DNA from 4 places in the Paenibacillus sp. FSL R5-0636 genome. Region 2 is predicted to be linked to each of the others. Evidence: predicted binding sites of a transcription regulator. Region 2 holds the regulator's gene; each other region holds the start of a gene.
What was found. Region 2 encodes Rex, which represses fermentation and respiration genes when NADH is low (regulators of the CRP and FNR family bind a similar motif). Its sites were predicted from a motif close to TTGTGAAATATTTCACAA; they were not measured.
Positions count from the first base shown of each region.

Region 1 (3,197 bases), 3.2 Mb from region 2:
TCCAATAAACGATATTGAAACTGGACATCCGGTCTGGATTCCTTATTCCATGTTTTGAGTACATAGCTCTCTTGATCAGAATTAATCCTTAAGACCTCAGCTTCAAATCCTTGATCCATTGTATGCGCAGTTAAGCTGTCTTCCTGATTTAATAAGTCGTTTATGATTTCGTTGTGCTCTAGCCAATTTATGATAGATATAGGAGTTTTCAAAAATGGGTCTTCCTTTCGGAGTCAGCTACAACAGATTTACGCAACCCAAAATTACAAATAACATAAAATAGATTGTTCTATCCAGTACATAAATACAGTATCCGGGCTTTCCTTTTCAAACTTTTTCATTTTTAAATACATATCCATTCCATCAGAAACATCATGCCATAAATCCGTAAATACAAAATCATATTTTTCCTTAGACATATGTTGTTCTGCATATTCGAAAGCATCTGCTTGGATAAGCCTGATCTTGTGAGCATTACTGAATTGTGGCAGTACATATTTATTAAATAGATCAATGACATCTTGATTTTTTTCAACAACTGTAATGCTTTCAACATTATCTTTTTCAGAAACCATATAAGCATAATAGCCAAGCCCAAGTCCAAACGTAAGAACATTCCCACACGCTTTATCAACAGCATCTTTCATTGTTTCTATTTCATTTGGCGTGATCGTCATCCAGATTCTATCATTCTCCAATACGGCCGGGAACATGAATTCAGTTTGAAAAAAGCCAACCTGAGGAATTTGTCTTCCCTCTTCTGTCCGGATGATATCATTGCAAACAAAACCTTCAAAAGGTTTATATTTTTCATATTTTAATTCACTATTATTAATCTTTATAGTTGGTATCTTGATATTTTTATAATATGGATTGTCATAATATTCATTTGCATCAAGCTTATGAAGCATATTGCTAAAATATTGGTTGAACAATTCCTTATCATCAACATTATCAACCGTATCCATCCCAAAAGCAGCAGCCAGCATTAAACCAAAAGCGTATTCATAAGATACACCACAGTTTACGATTTCTTCAATTTCTTCTTTGTTAATAAAGTCGGGGGTATTATTCAAATAGCGGCTTAGTAAAGCAAATACTTTATAGTTATCTTCTTTTACTTTTTCTTTTATTACATTATTAAATTCCATATTCTCACCTATTAATTAGAATTTGTTTCTATGTCTCATGTTAGTCTTTCCGGATTGACTAGTAGGCAATACTCTCATTTTACCATTTAAAAATCCAGAAGAACAAAAACCGCTTTACTAATCCGTGACAGTTACCACTTCTACAGTGAGAAAATCTTACGTCAGAATCTTCTAATTGCAAGGTTTATGATCCATTTTTCGCCTAATCTGCTCAATATTTCGTTACCCTATGTTAGAATAGACGACTTGTATAATTTGTGAAAACTTTCACTAATAGTCATGATTGATGGTATACTTAATAAGAAGATGAACTAAAGAGAATAACGATGGAAACTGTGGACGTAACCGTAGAAGATTTGAAGTTAGGAGAATAACAGCGACGCGCGCGCTTCTCCACTTCCAACTCCCTCTGATACTTCCTTTCTTTTTTGTCGGGTTCTTTTGGTACATCTTAATAGAGAAATATAAAAGTGGAGGGTTAACAATGAAAAAGAAAGCAGCTGGTGCTCTGAGTCTCGTCCTCTCTGTCATGCTCGTTACCGCAGGTTGCGGTAATGGAAACGACAAGGTGAACGAGAGCAAGAGTAATAACAACGAGAAAAAAGAAGTTGAAGCCGTCTCCGGGGCATCTGAAGCAAGCTACACACCATTCGATCAATTAAAAGATAAATATGATATCATCATTGTCGGTGCGGGTGGTGCGGGAATGTCCGCAGCGCTTGAGGCCAAAGAGAAAGGCATGAACCCTGTTATTTTGGAAAAAATGCCGGTTGCCGGCGGGAACACAACCAAATCCTCTTCAGGAATGAACGCTTCTGAAACGAAATTCCAAAAAGAACAAAACATTGAAGACAGCAATGATTTATTTTATGAAGAGTCATTAAAAGGTGGCCATGACACTAACGACAAAGAAATGCTTCGTTTCTTCGTTGATAATTCCGCGAGTGCGATCGATTGGCTGGATTCCATCGGAATCCACTTGAACAATATCACCATTACAGGCGGCATGAACGAAAAACGTACACACCGTCCTGAAGATGGCTCTGCTGTGGGTCAATACCTTGTCAAAGGTTTAGTGAAAAACGTACAAGAGAAAGAAATCCCACTTTTCGTGAATGCTGATGTCAAAGAAATCACTGAAAAAGATGGCAAAGTAAATGGCGTCAAAGTCCTCTTTAACCAAACAGAGGAAAAAACAATTACGGCAGATGCTGTCGTTGTAACCACTGGCGGGTTCGGTGCCAATATGGATTTGATCTCCGAAGTAAGACCTGACTTGGAAGGCTACGTTACTACTAACCAAATCGGCAGTACCGGAGACGGCATCAAGATGATTGAGAAACTCGGCGGCACAACCGTCGATATGGATCAAATCCAAGTTCACCCAACTGTGCAGCAAGAAAAATCCTACCTCATCGGCGAAGCTGTTCGTGGGGAAGGCGCTATCCTTGTTTCCAGTGAAGGCACACGGTTCACCAACGAATTGGATACCCGTGATAAAGTAACAGCTTCCATCAATACACTGCCTGAAAAAGCAGCTACGCTGGTCTTTGATTCCGGTGTTAAATCCCGTGTGAAGGCTATTGAACAATATGACAAAATGGGTTTCGTGATTCAGGCGGATTCCATCGAAGCTTTGGCCAAAGAAATCGGTGTTCCAGAGGATAAGCTGGCAACAACGCTTGATACTTGGAACAGCGCCGTTAAGAATAAAAAGGATGCCGAATTTGGCAGAACTACAGGAATGGACAATGACCTGTCCACTGGTCCTTTCTACGCTATTAAAATTGCTCCTGGGATTCACTACACCATGGGTGGCGTGAAGATCAATACGAACACAGAAGTTCTGAATAAAGATGGTGAAGCTATTCCTGGTCTGTTTGCGGCAGGTGAAGTTACAGGCGGCTTACACGGACAAAACCGGATTGGCGGCAACTCTGTTGCAGAAATCATTATTTTCGGCCGTCAAGCTGGGATCAAATCTGCTGAATTCATAAAAGCAAAATAAGTAGATAATAGATACTATAGGCCTCACAGCAAAAAGCT
Region 1 covers NZ_CP150232.1:847,171-850,367, reverse strand. Annotated here, with positions in the region: gene MKX34_RS03720 (aminoglycoside phosphotransferase family protein) at 1-212, opposite strand, end outside; gene MKX34_RS03715 (hypothetical protein) at 264-1,151, opposite strand; gene MKX34_RS03710 (flavocytochrome c) at 1,636-3,159, shown strand.
Region 1: a site for Rex is predicted at 1,407-1,424, ahead of MKX34_RS03710 (flavocytochrome c). Genes of this name have one in related genera too.

Region 2 (3,197 bases):
TAATGTAGTATATTGGCTGGAGGCAAATGGAAATTACCGCAGCAAATCACTGCAGATGTATGCCGTCCCTGTGGATGTTAGCAGCCAGCTTAAAGAGTTGTTCTTCGATAAGAAAAAAAGCATCGTGCTTACCTCGGCGACGCTGTCTGTAGATAAATCTTTTCAGTTTATGATTGATAATCTCGGACTTAACGAAGCTGCGGAAGAGGGACGTCTAATGACCTCACTCCTTCCTTCTCCCTTTAAGTATCGCGAGCAGGCGCTTCTAGTTATACCGCGTGATTTTCCTAGTGTGAAGGGCAGTGTGGGCGATGCTCGATTTGTCGATACACTCGTACAGTCGTTAGCAGAAGCTGCCAAAACAACACGTGGGCGGATGCTGGTTCTGTTTACTTCTTATAAAATGCTGCGTCAGGTATATGATCCGCTTAAAGAGGCTTTGGCCTCACAAGAGATTACGGTGCTTGGTCAAGGCGTGGAAGGTGGCAGCCGGAGCAAGCTGATCCGCCGCTTTCAGGACAGTGCAGCATCCGTTCTGCTGGGGACGAGCAGCTTCTGGGAAGGTGTAGATATTCCAGGTGAAGCACTGACTTGCCTGGCCATCGTGAGACTTCCGTTTCAACCGCCGAATCACCCGTTGGCGGAAGCGAAGTCGGAGTTATTGCAGGCTCAGAAGAAGAATCCGTTCATGAAATTGTCTGTTCCTCAAGCGGTTATTCGCTTTAAGCAGGGATTCGGAAGACTGGTTCGCACGGCGCAGGATCGCGGAATAGTTATTGTTTATGATACAAGGGTTATTGAATCTCATTACGGGAAGTATTTCCTTTATTCATTGCCTGGTCCCAAAATGGAGCATATGCTGACTGATCAAATGGTCCCCCGCATAGCGGAATGGCTAGAGGATGGCGGCGCTTCTTAAAATGCTCGTCTTCAGTTTAGCTCCTCCTTATCCTTAAGGGCGGTAAGTTACAGTACCGCCCTTAATAAGGAGAGGTATACGTTTGAATATGGATTTTCACAAGAACATTACTATTTTTAGGAGGAAAAATATGAAATCGGATAAAATATCAGAAGCCGTTGTTCGCAGACTACCTGTGTATTTGCGTTTTTTGAATGATCTCCAGAATCGCGAAATATTAACAGTTTCCTCTCAGGAACTTGGACAAAAGCTTGATCTTAATCCCGCACAGATTCGTAAGGATTTAGCGTATTTTGGTGACTTCGGCAGAAAAGGTATTGGCTATGATGTAACGTATCTTATTGAGAAAATCCGTCATATCCTGAAGCTGGATCAACAGCTTAATGTAGCTTTAGTTGGAGCAGGTAATCTCGGACATGCCTTGTCTAATTACAATGCATATCTCAAAGATACTATGAAAATCACCGCTATATTTGATTCGTACGCTCCTAAGGTTGGACGTAAGATCAACTCCCTTACTGTGCAACCAATGGATGAACTAGGCAGCACGATTCGTGAGCAAGGTATTCGCATTGCCATTATTACCGTACCTGATTCAGAAGCTCAAAATGTAGCAGATATTCTCATTTCTTCTGGGATTGAAGCAATTTTGAACTTTGCCCCTGTGATTCTGAAGACACCACCGAATATCCGGGTGCATGCAGCTGATTTTACAACTGATCTGCAAAGTCTTGCGTATTACTTGCGGGATGGAAAGGAAGAAAGCGAACATGAACAACAATAAAACGATAATTAAGGGCGGGTATTTTCTGACTCCGGGAACGGATGAGCCGGTTCTGAGTGGATATATGACTATTGAAGATGATTTAATCACTTACATAGGAAAAGAAGAGCCTCAGATGGAAGCTGGAGTGCAAGTGGTTGATGGCAGCCGTCTGCTGTTCATGCCTGGACTTGTAAACACACATGGTCATGCGGCGATGTCTTTGCTGCGTGGATATGGAGATGATTTAGCGCTACAAGTGTGGCTTCAGGAGAAGATGTGGCCGATGGAGGAAAAGTTCACCGGTGATGATGTATACTGGGGAACCTCCTTATCTGTATTGGAAATGCTGAAGGGTGGAACTACGACCTTCCTCGATATGTATGATCATATGGACCGAGTAGCTGAGGTAGCTGAGTTATCAGGTATCCGTTCCGTATTGATGCGTGGTGTGATCGGGTTATGTCCAGAGGATGTACAGAATCACAAGCTTGCGGAAGCGATTTCTTTTGCCCGTAACTGGCATGGAAAGGCTGACGGTAGAATTACTACTATGATCTCGCCGCACGCCCCTTATACTTGCCCTCCGGACTTCCTGGTTAAGTTCGTGCAGGCAGCGCATGATCTGGATTTACCGATGCATACGCATATGTCCGAAACGAAACGTGAAGTGGAACAAAATGTGGCGGATTACGGGTTGCGTCCTGTAGCTCACTTAGAGAAGCTTGGAATGTTCACACGTCCCTCGATAGTTGCACATGGTGTTCATTTAAATGATGAAGAGATTGAGATCTTGGCTCGCCATAATGTGGGTGTCTCTCATAATCCGGGCAGTAATTTGAAGCTGGCTAGCGGAGTGGCTCGGGTTACTGATCTTCTAAAAGCTGGTGTGAAGGTGTCTCTTGGCACGGATGGCGCGGCAAGCAACAATAACTTGGATATGTTTGAAGAGATGCGGCTTGCAGCTCTCATTCATAAGGGTGTCAGCGGTGATCCAACGGCTGTTCCAGCTCCAGAAGCTCTACGTATGGCTACAGAATATGGCGCCCAGTCCATCTTTTTAAATAATGTAGGTAGACTTGCTGTTGGGATGAAAGCTGATTTCATTGCAATTGATATAGATCAGCCGCATTTGCTGCCACACACAGATCTGTTGTCTCATGCAGTTTACTCTGCTAGCGCTAAGGATGTTGAGCATGTGTGGGTGAATGGTAAACAGGTCATCAAGCATGGACAATGCTTAACCCTGGATGAGGAAGCTATCCGGCGTAAAGCGCAAGAAGCCTTCGAAGGTTTATTGAAGCGTTAAGTCTGGAGAATAACGAATAAATAATAGGCTGCGACTTTTTGCTTTTAGCAAAAGTTGCGGCCTTTTGTACATTTTAAGGCTGGGAAAGCTAGAAAATTATGAAATTTTGGATAAACACGCGGGTGTGTTATATAATCAAAAAAGATATATTACTAGAAAGGGAGCTGTACCTTGAAGAAAAGGAAAAAATGGATCCTCCTGGGGTC
Region 2 covers NZ_CP150232.1:4,719,814-4,723,010, reverse strand. Annotated here, with positions in the region: gene dinG (ATP-dependent DNA helicase DinG) at 1-919, shown strand, start outside; gene MKX34_RS21495 (redox-sensing transcriptional repressor Rex) at 1,050-1,703, shown strand; gene MKX34_RS21490 (amidohydrolase) at 1,690-2,991, shown strand; gene MKX34_RS21485 (DUF5590 domain-containing protein) at 3,163-3,197, shown strand, end outside.

Region 3 (3,197 bases), 1.1 Mb from region 2:
AGCCGTACAAAAACAGCCAGAGCACCGAGATGCCAATCAATTCGTAACTCATCATTCAGTGCCCCCCTTTTCGGTAGAATGATTAGGATGATCCTTCATCCATTTCTCCATCTCAGCTTCTGCCGGATTATTGTTGAACAAGCGTCTTAGCACGATTACACACATACTGCCGAGTACGATGTACAAGAGCAATAAGGCGAAGAATATAATTCTTACATTCGGTGAAGACGTGGCAGCCTCCTCAACACGCATATATCCACGGATAATCCACGGCTGTCTCCCGACTTCTGCATAAAACCAACCCAGCTCAACAGCCAGAAAAGCGAGGGGGGCGCTCAGTGCGATGATGCGAAGCATCCACTTGTTAAGCTCATTACGCTTTTTCCAGAACACAAACAGAAAATATAGGAACGAAATCGCGAGCAGAGTAAATCCGATTCCGACCATTAAATCAAACAGATAATGAACGAGAAGTGGTGGCCATTCTTCCTTGGGGAATTCCTCGAGCCCCGTCACCTCTGCATTAAAGTCTCCAAAGGCCAGGAAGCTGAGCAGCTTCGGAAGATGAAGAGCCCCTAGAACTTCATGCTCTGCATTCAGCCATCCCAATAGAACCAAATCCACCCTGCTACTCGTCTCAAAATGCCACTCTGCCGCTGCAAGCTTCTCTGGTTGATGCTCGGCCAAAAACTTGGCGGACACATCACCGGCTAACGTGTTCAGCAAACCGAATAGTAAAACGACCGCCATCATGAGATTTAAAGATTTTTTGTGGTATGCGGACACACCTTTTCTCAGCATCGCGAAGGCTGCAATCCCGGCTAACAAGGCAGCTCCTGTTAAATAGGCCGAGCTTAATACATGGAACACTTTGGAGAACGTCGCCGTATTCAGCATCGCTTGCACCGGGTTAATCGCTGTGAATTGGCCTGCTTCCATGACAAAGCCTTCAGGCTGGTTCATGAATCCGTTCACCGTCGTAATAAAAACGGCAGACATGCCTGCCCCGGCGACAATCGGTATCGTCAGCAGCCAATGGGTATATGGATTTTTGAACCGATCCCACGTATACAAATAAATGCCCAGGAAGATAGCCTCGAAAAAGAACGCGAACACCTCCATGAATAACGGAAGTGCAATGACATTCCCAGCCAGTTTCATAAAATTCGGCCATACCAGGGCCAGCTGTAGTGAAATCGCTGTACCGGTCACAACACCAACCGCCACAGAAATGACAAATCCTCGAGACCACCTCTTTGCCATAAGTGTATAATGGGGGTCTTTCTTCCGGATCCCGATGAACTCTGCTATAGCGATCATTAGCGGTATACCGACGCCAATCGTCGCAAAAATAACGTGGAACCCGAGAGTCAAGCCTGTCACTAGCCTGCTCCATAGCACCGTATCAATTGCCATTCTTTACTGCTCCCTTCAAAACTCTGTTCATTTTTCGTCTTAAGTTGATACTTATGATTAGGCCCGCTAACTGTAGGCTGCATTCAATATCAGGTTTAGCAAGGCTCAGCGACATCGTTTCCTGTTCGTTTTAGTATGACATTCCTCGTTCTTTGCTATGTAAAAAGAGAAATATTTCACAAAGCAAGAGTTGGCGAACCTGATTTACCTGTTACTGAGCAGTCAAATTAATAACGTGGCCTAATAATTAAAGCTATCTTATCTTAAATTTTAAGTATTTCAATCATCGACATCTCTTAATCCCTAAACGTTCAAGAAAGGGACAAATCTTTCTAACAACTCAGTGAATAACACAAAAAGCACCCGAAGGAGCTATTGATTGATTAGCGTATATGTGATGTCACAAGTTTCCTCCTACTTCGATGCTAACAAAAAAACGAAATTTTCTCATTTTAAGCCGTAATATACCCCCTTTTTGCAACAAAAAAACACTGACTTAAATCATCAGTGTTTTTGAATTCAAGCTAATTTCATCTTCGTCATGACAAATCTTGAACTGCCACCATCATTTAGTACGACCGTAGAAAAAAGAATACCCATCTGACTTCCCGAGTTTAGTCGTCTCCGTTCCGTCCACTAGCTTGACCGCTTTCAGCAACGATACAATTTGCGTATGCATTAGCTTTGCATCAAATTTGTCCATCTCTCTGTTGTCACTATCCACGAGCAGATAGTCGGGCATTGGAATGAATCCAATCACCGGTATCCCTGCTTCAAATAAGGGCTGACTCTCTCCAAACTCAAACTTGTTATGTCCACGCAATAATACAGTACGTGTGTTATCTGTCTTTTCAATAGCCTTCAGCCAAATGGCTGCCATCATTTCATTGCCTGCATACGTATATTCTGTACTTATTTGTCCAGTTGGACCATAATGACCCGTATCATCGTCCTTCCACTCCATGCTGCCTAAATGCTCAACCGTAATTCCAGCTACAGCTTTTAAATGACCATTCTTGCCATCCCACAGCTCTCGATGCCCCTCCATCCAGGTGGAAGTTGCCTGAGAGGACCCTTTGAACTCCGGTAATCTAAAATGTCCTGTCACAAAAGCGAAAATCATCGTACGTTCCGGCTGCTCCTGCTGTAAGTAACGAATCATAGACAGCATGCCCACAGCGCCATTCTCCTCCACTACATTTATCCCATCCGTATGGGTATTTACGATAATCGCTTCGTCTTTATTCTTACCGTCAATTTTCACATAAAAGGATTCTGTTGGGGCATCTTTTTGAATTTCCGCTTCTAAAATAACCGTACCTTCTTTATGCTCCTGAGCTGCGCTGATCACCTTTTTCCCTTCCGTTTCATTAACCCAGATTGCAGGGATTCCTGCATAATCGGTGGTAAAAGGCACATATTGCTCTTCAACCTTATCGTCAGATACCCCTTTCCAGACTAAAACAACAGCTTTTACGCCCATTTCCGTCGCTTGCTCCAATTTAGCTTCTTTTAAAGCTGTAGTGAGGACCAGATCGCCTTCATTTGGGGCAATTTGGTTGTCCATTGGAGATGAAGCCCGCATATTCATAACGATCCCACTTGGAAAATTTCTAAAATTCTCAATTTCAATGACAGCAATTTTTCCACTGGCCTGGCCATATTCACCACGCTTCGTATACACCAGCTCCCCTGTCACACCTTTTTCGTCAGTTTCCCCGGAATAGGGAAAAGCTGAAGAGACATGAATTGCCTGCTGATCAATCATTAAAGCACTGTTC
Region 3 covers NZ_CP150232.1:3,624,657-3,627,853, reverse strand. Annotated here, with positions in the region: gene MKX34_RS16405 (cytochrome d ubiquinol oxidase subunit II) at 1-55, opposite strand, end outside; gene MKX34_RS16400 (cytochrome ubiquinol oxidase subunit I) at 52-1,416, opposite strand; gene MKX34_RS16395 (hypothetical protein) at 1,982-3,197, opposite strand, start outside.
Region 3: a site for Rex is predicted at 1,581-1,598, ahead of MKX34_RS16400 (cytochrome ubiquinol oxidase subunit I). Genes of this name have one in related genera too.

Region 4 (3,197 bases), 2.6 Mb from region 2:
AAGTAGAACACGATAAGTTGAAAACCATTTTAAGATATAGAATTAATAAAAAATAGCAGGTCGGCTTCGATTCCTTTACGGTTATAGGAAATGAATGCGGTTACCATCTTGTGATATAATAGATGAAATCGATCGATAGTTTGAGAAAATTGGATTAGGAGTGTTGCCTGGATGAGAAGATACAACATTTGGCGCCCGTTGATGTTAATTATTGTTGCTGTACTTACAAAAAGCTTGGTCACTAACCTGTGTATTTTGTTTGGTATGCAGGCTGAATCAGCAAGTAGTATGGGGACGCTGGGCATGGTCATTGCCGGTTTAGTGATGTACAATCGCATGACAAATCGCCGACGTAAATAAGCTGGCCGGATAGATTATAAACGTCTGGTTATTATGTTATAGTAAAGATTGAAATAAAACTTGTATCGACCTGAAAAGGAGTACTTCATGACACAGTTTGTCTACAAACAAATTATTGATGACTTAAAAATGAAAATTTTTGCTGGGCAGTTCCCCGATATGAAATTACCGGATGAACGAACGCTTAGTGAAACTTATCAAGTGAGTCGTAGTTCTATTAAAAGTGCTCTGACTAAAATGGCAAATGCCGGAATTATTTTTAAAAAGCGTGGCTCAGGGACATTTATAAATCCTTTATACATAAAAAATGAATCTATTTTTAACTACGAAGGCTCTAATTTAGGTGTCACCGACAATTTTCAAATGAATGGGAAGAAGCCAAAGATTAAAGTTCTGAAATTCGAGGTCATTCCACCAACGGAAGAACTGCAACGGGATCTGTTTTTAGGACCACATGATTTTGTATACAAAATCGTTCGCTTGCGTCTTTTTGATGATGAACCCTTTATGATTGAAACAGGTTATATCCCAATCAAAATCGTGCAGAACTTAAATCAGACTATTATTGAAGGATCTATCTTTAATTATTTGGAGGATTCACGGAACCTGGCGGTAACCAAATCCTTTTTATCGATATCCGCAGAACCCTCTGAGGCTACGGATCAAGAGCTGCTGCATTTGCAGGCGAATGAGCCAGTAAGCATTATGGAAGGGATTTTCTTTTTAGATAATGGCACACCCTTTGAATTCTCCCATATGCGTTTCCACTATAAATACTTAAAATTTAATACCTTTGTGTCTGTTCATTAAAAGTAAGACTGGGGAATTTTTCTCGGTCTTATTTTTTTTATTTTGCGCAAAATAGATGAAGGAAAAGCAGCAAATATCTCCCGCAAACTTCAGCCCATATTTTTACATATATATTAATATTGACGTATTTTTACAGACAATTGACACCGTTTTTCATACTATGTTCATATTTTCACAAAATTGGACCGTATCATTTGTTGAAAAGGTTGAATTAATTTTTGGCGGCGGTATGATGTACTTGTGGAAGAAATTACGGCAATGTAGACACAGAAAAAATTTTGGGGAGTGGAAGAAATGGTATTATCCATGGATGTTGATTACTCATCAAAAACTTATTTAGAGAAGCTTGATGCATACTGGCGCGCAACTAACTACATCTCTGTAGGTCAACTGTATTTGAAAGATAATCCGTTGTTAAGAGAACCGCTGAAAGAAGCAGACGTAAAGATTAAGCCAATTGGACACTGGGGAACTATTCCCGGTCAGAACTTTATTTATGCCCATTTGAATCGGGTCATTACTAAATATGATTTGAATATGTTCTATATCGAGGGTCCTGGTCATGGCGGTCAGGTCATGGTTTCGAACTCCTATCTCGATGGTAGCTATACTGAAATTTATCCGGAAATTACACAAGATATCCCAGGTCTGAAGAAATTGTTCAAACAATTCTCTTTCCCAGGTGGAGTTGCTTCCCATGCTGCCCCTGAAACACCTGGATCGATCCACGAAGGTGGCGAATTAGGTTATTCTCTATCCCACGGTGTAGGTGCTATTCTGGATAATCCAGATTTGATCTCCGCTGTTGTTATTGGTGATGGAGAGGCTGAAACTGGCCCATTAGCGGCTTCATGGTTCTCCAACCGGTTCATCAATCCAGTTACTGATGGTGCAGTTCTGCCGATCTTGCACTTAAATGGTTTCAAAATCAGTAACCCAACGATTCTGTCTCGTCAATCCAAAGAAGAAATTACTGCATACTTTAAAGGTATGGGTTGGGAACCGTTCTTCGTTGAAGGCGAAAATCCTGATCTAATGCATCCAGAAATGGCTAAGGTGCTTGATACCATCGTAGAAAGAATTGAAGCGATTCAAAAGAATGCACGTGACAACAATGACCTTACGCGTCCGGTTTGGCCAATGTTGGTCTTCCGTTCTCCTAAGGGCTGGACGGGTCCAAAGCAATGGGATGGTGTTCCGAATGAGAACTCGTTCCGTGCCCATCAGGTGCCGATTCCAGTGGATCAAAAGAATATGAAGCACGCTCCAGCGTTATTGGAGTGGATGAACAGCTATAAACCAGAAGAATTATTTGATGAGAATGGTCGTCTGAATGTTGAACTTGCTGAGATCCTGCCAACTGGCGACAGACGTATGGGAATGAACCCAGTTACTAATGCTGGCAACCAAATTAAAGATCTAAACTTACCGAATTTCCGTAAGTTCGCACTTGATAATTCCAAACCAGGTGAAGTAATAGCACAAGATATGGCCGTTCTGGGTAAATACATGAAAGATGTTATCTCTCTGAACGAAGAGAACCGCAATTTCAGAATTTTCGGACCGGATGAAACAATGTCCAACCGTCTGGGACCTGTCTTTGAAGTGACGAAACGTCAATGGTTGGATCAAGTGATTGAGCCGAATGATGAATTCCTAGCTTCTTATGGCCGTGTTATCGATTCCCAATTGTCTGAACATCAGGCAGAAGGTTTGCTTGAAGGTTACGTATTGACAGGTCGCCATGGTTTCTTTGCAAGCTATGAAGCTTTCTTGCGTGTCGTGGATTCGATGATTACTCAGCATTTCAAATGGCTGCGTAAAGCAACAGATCAAAGCTGGCGTGCGGATATTCCATCATTGAATGTGGTAGCAACTTCAACTGTATTCCAACAAGACCACAATGGTTACACTCACCAAGATCCAGGTTTGCTAGGTCACTTGGCTGATAAAAAACCAGAATTTATCCGTGAGTATTTGCCGGCTGATGCGAACTCCTTGCTGGCTGTCTTTGACACCGTCTTAAA
Region 4 covers NZ_CP150232.1:229,170-232,366, forward strand. Annotated here, with positions in the region: gene MKX34_RS01100 (GyrI-like domain-containing protein) at 1-56, shown strand, start outside; gene MKX34_RS01105 (hypothetical protein) at 172-360, shown strand; gene MKX34_RS01110 (GntR family transcriptional regulator) at 448-1,170, shown strand; gene MKX34_RS01115 (phosphoketolase family protein) at 1,465-3,197, shown strand, end outside.
Region 4: a site for Rex is predicted at 1,331-1,348, ahead of MKX34_RS01115 (phosphoketolase family protein). Genes of this name have one in related genera too.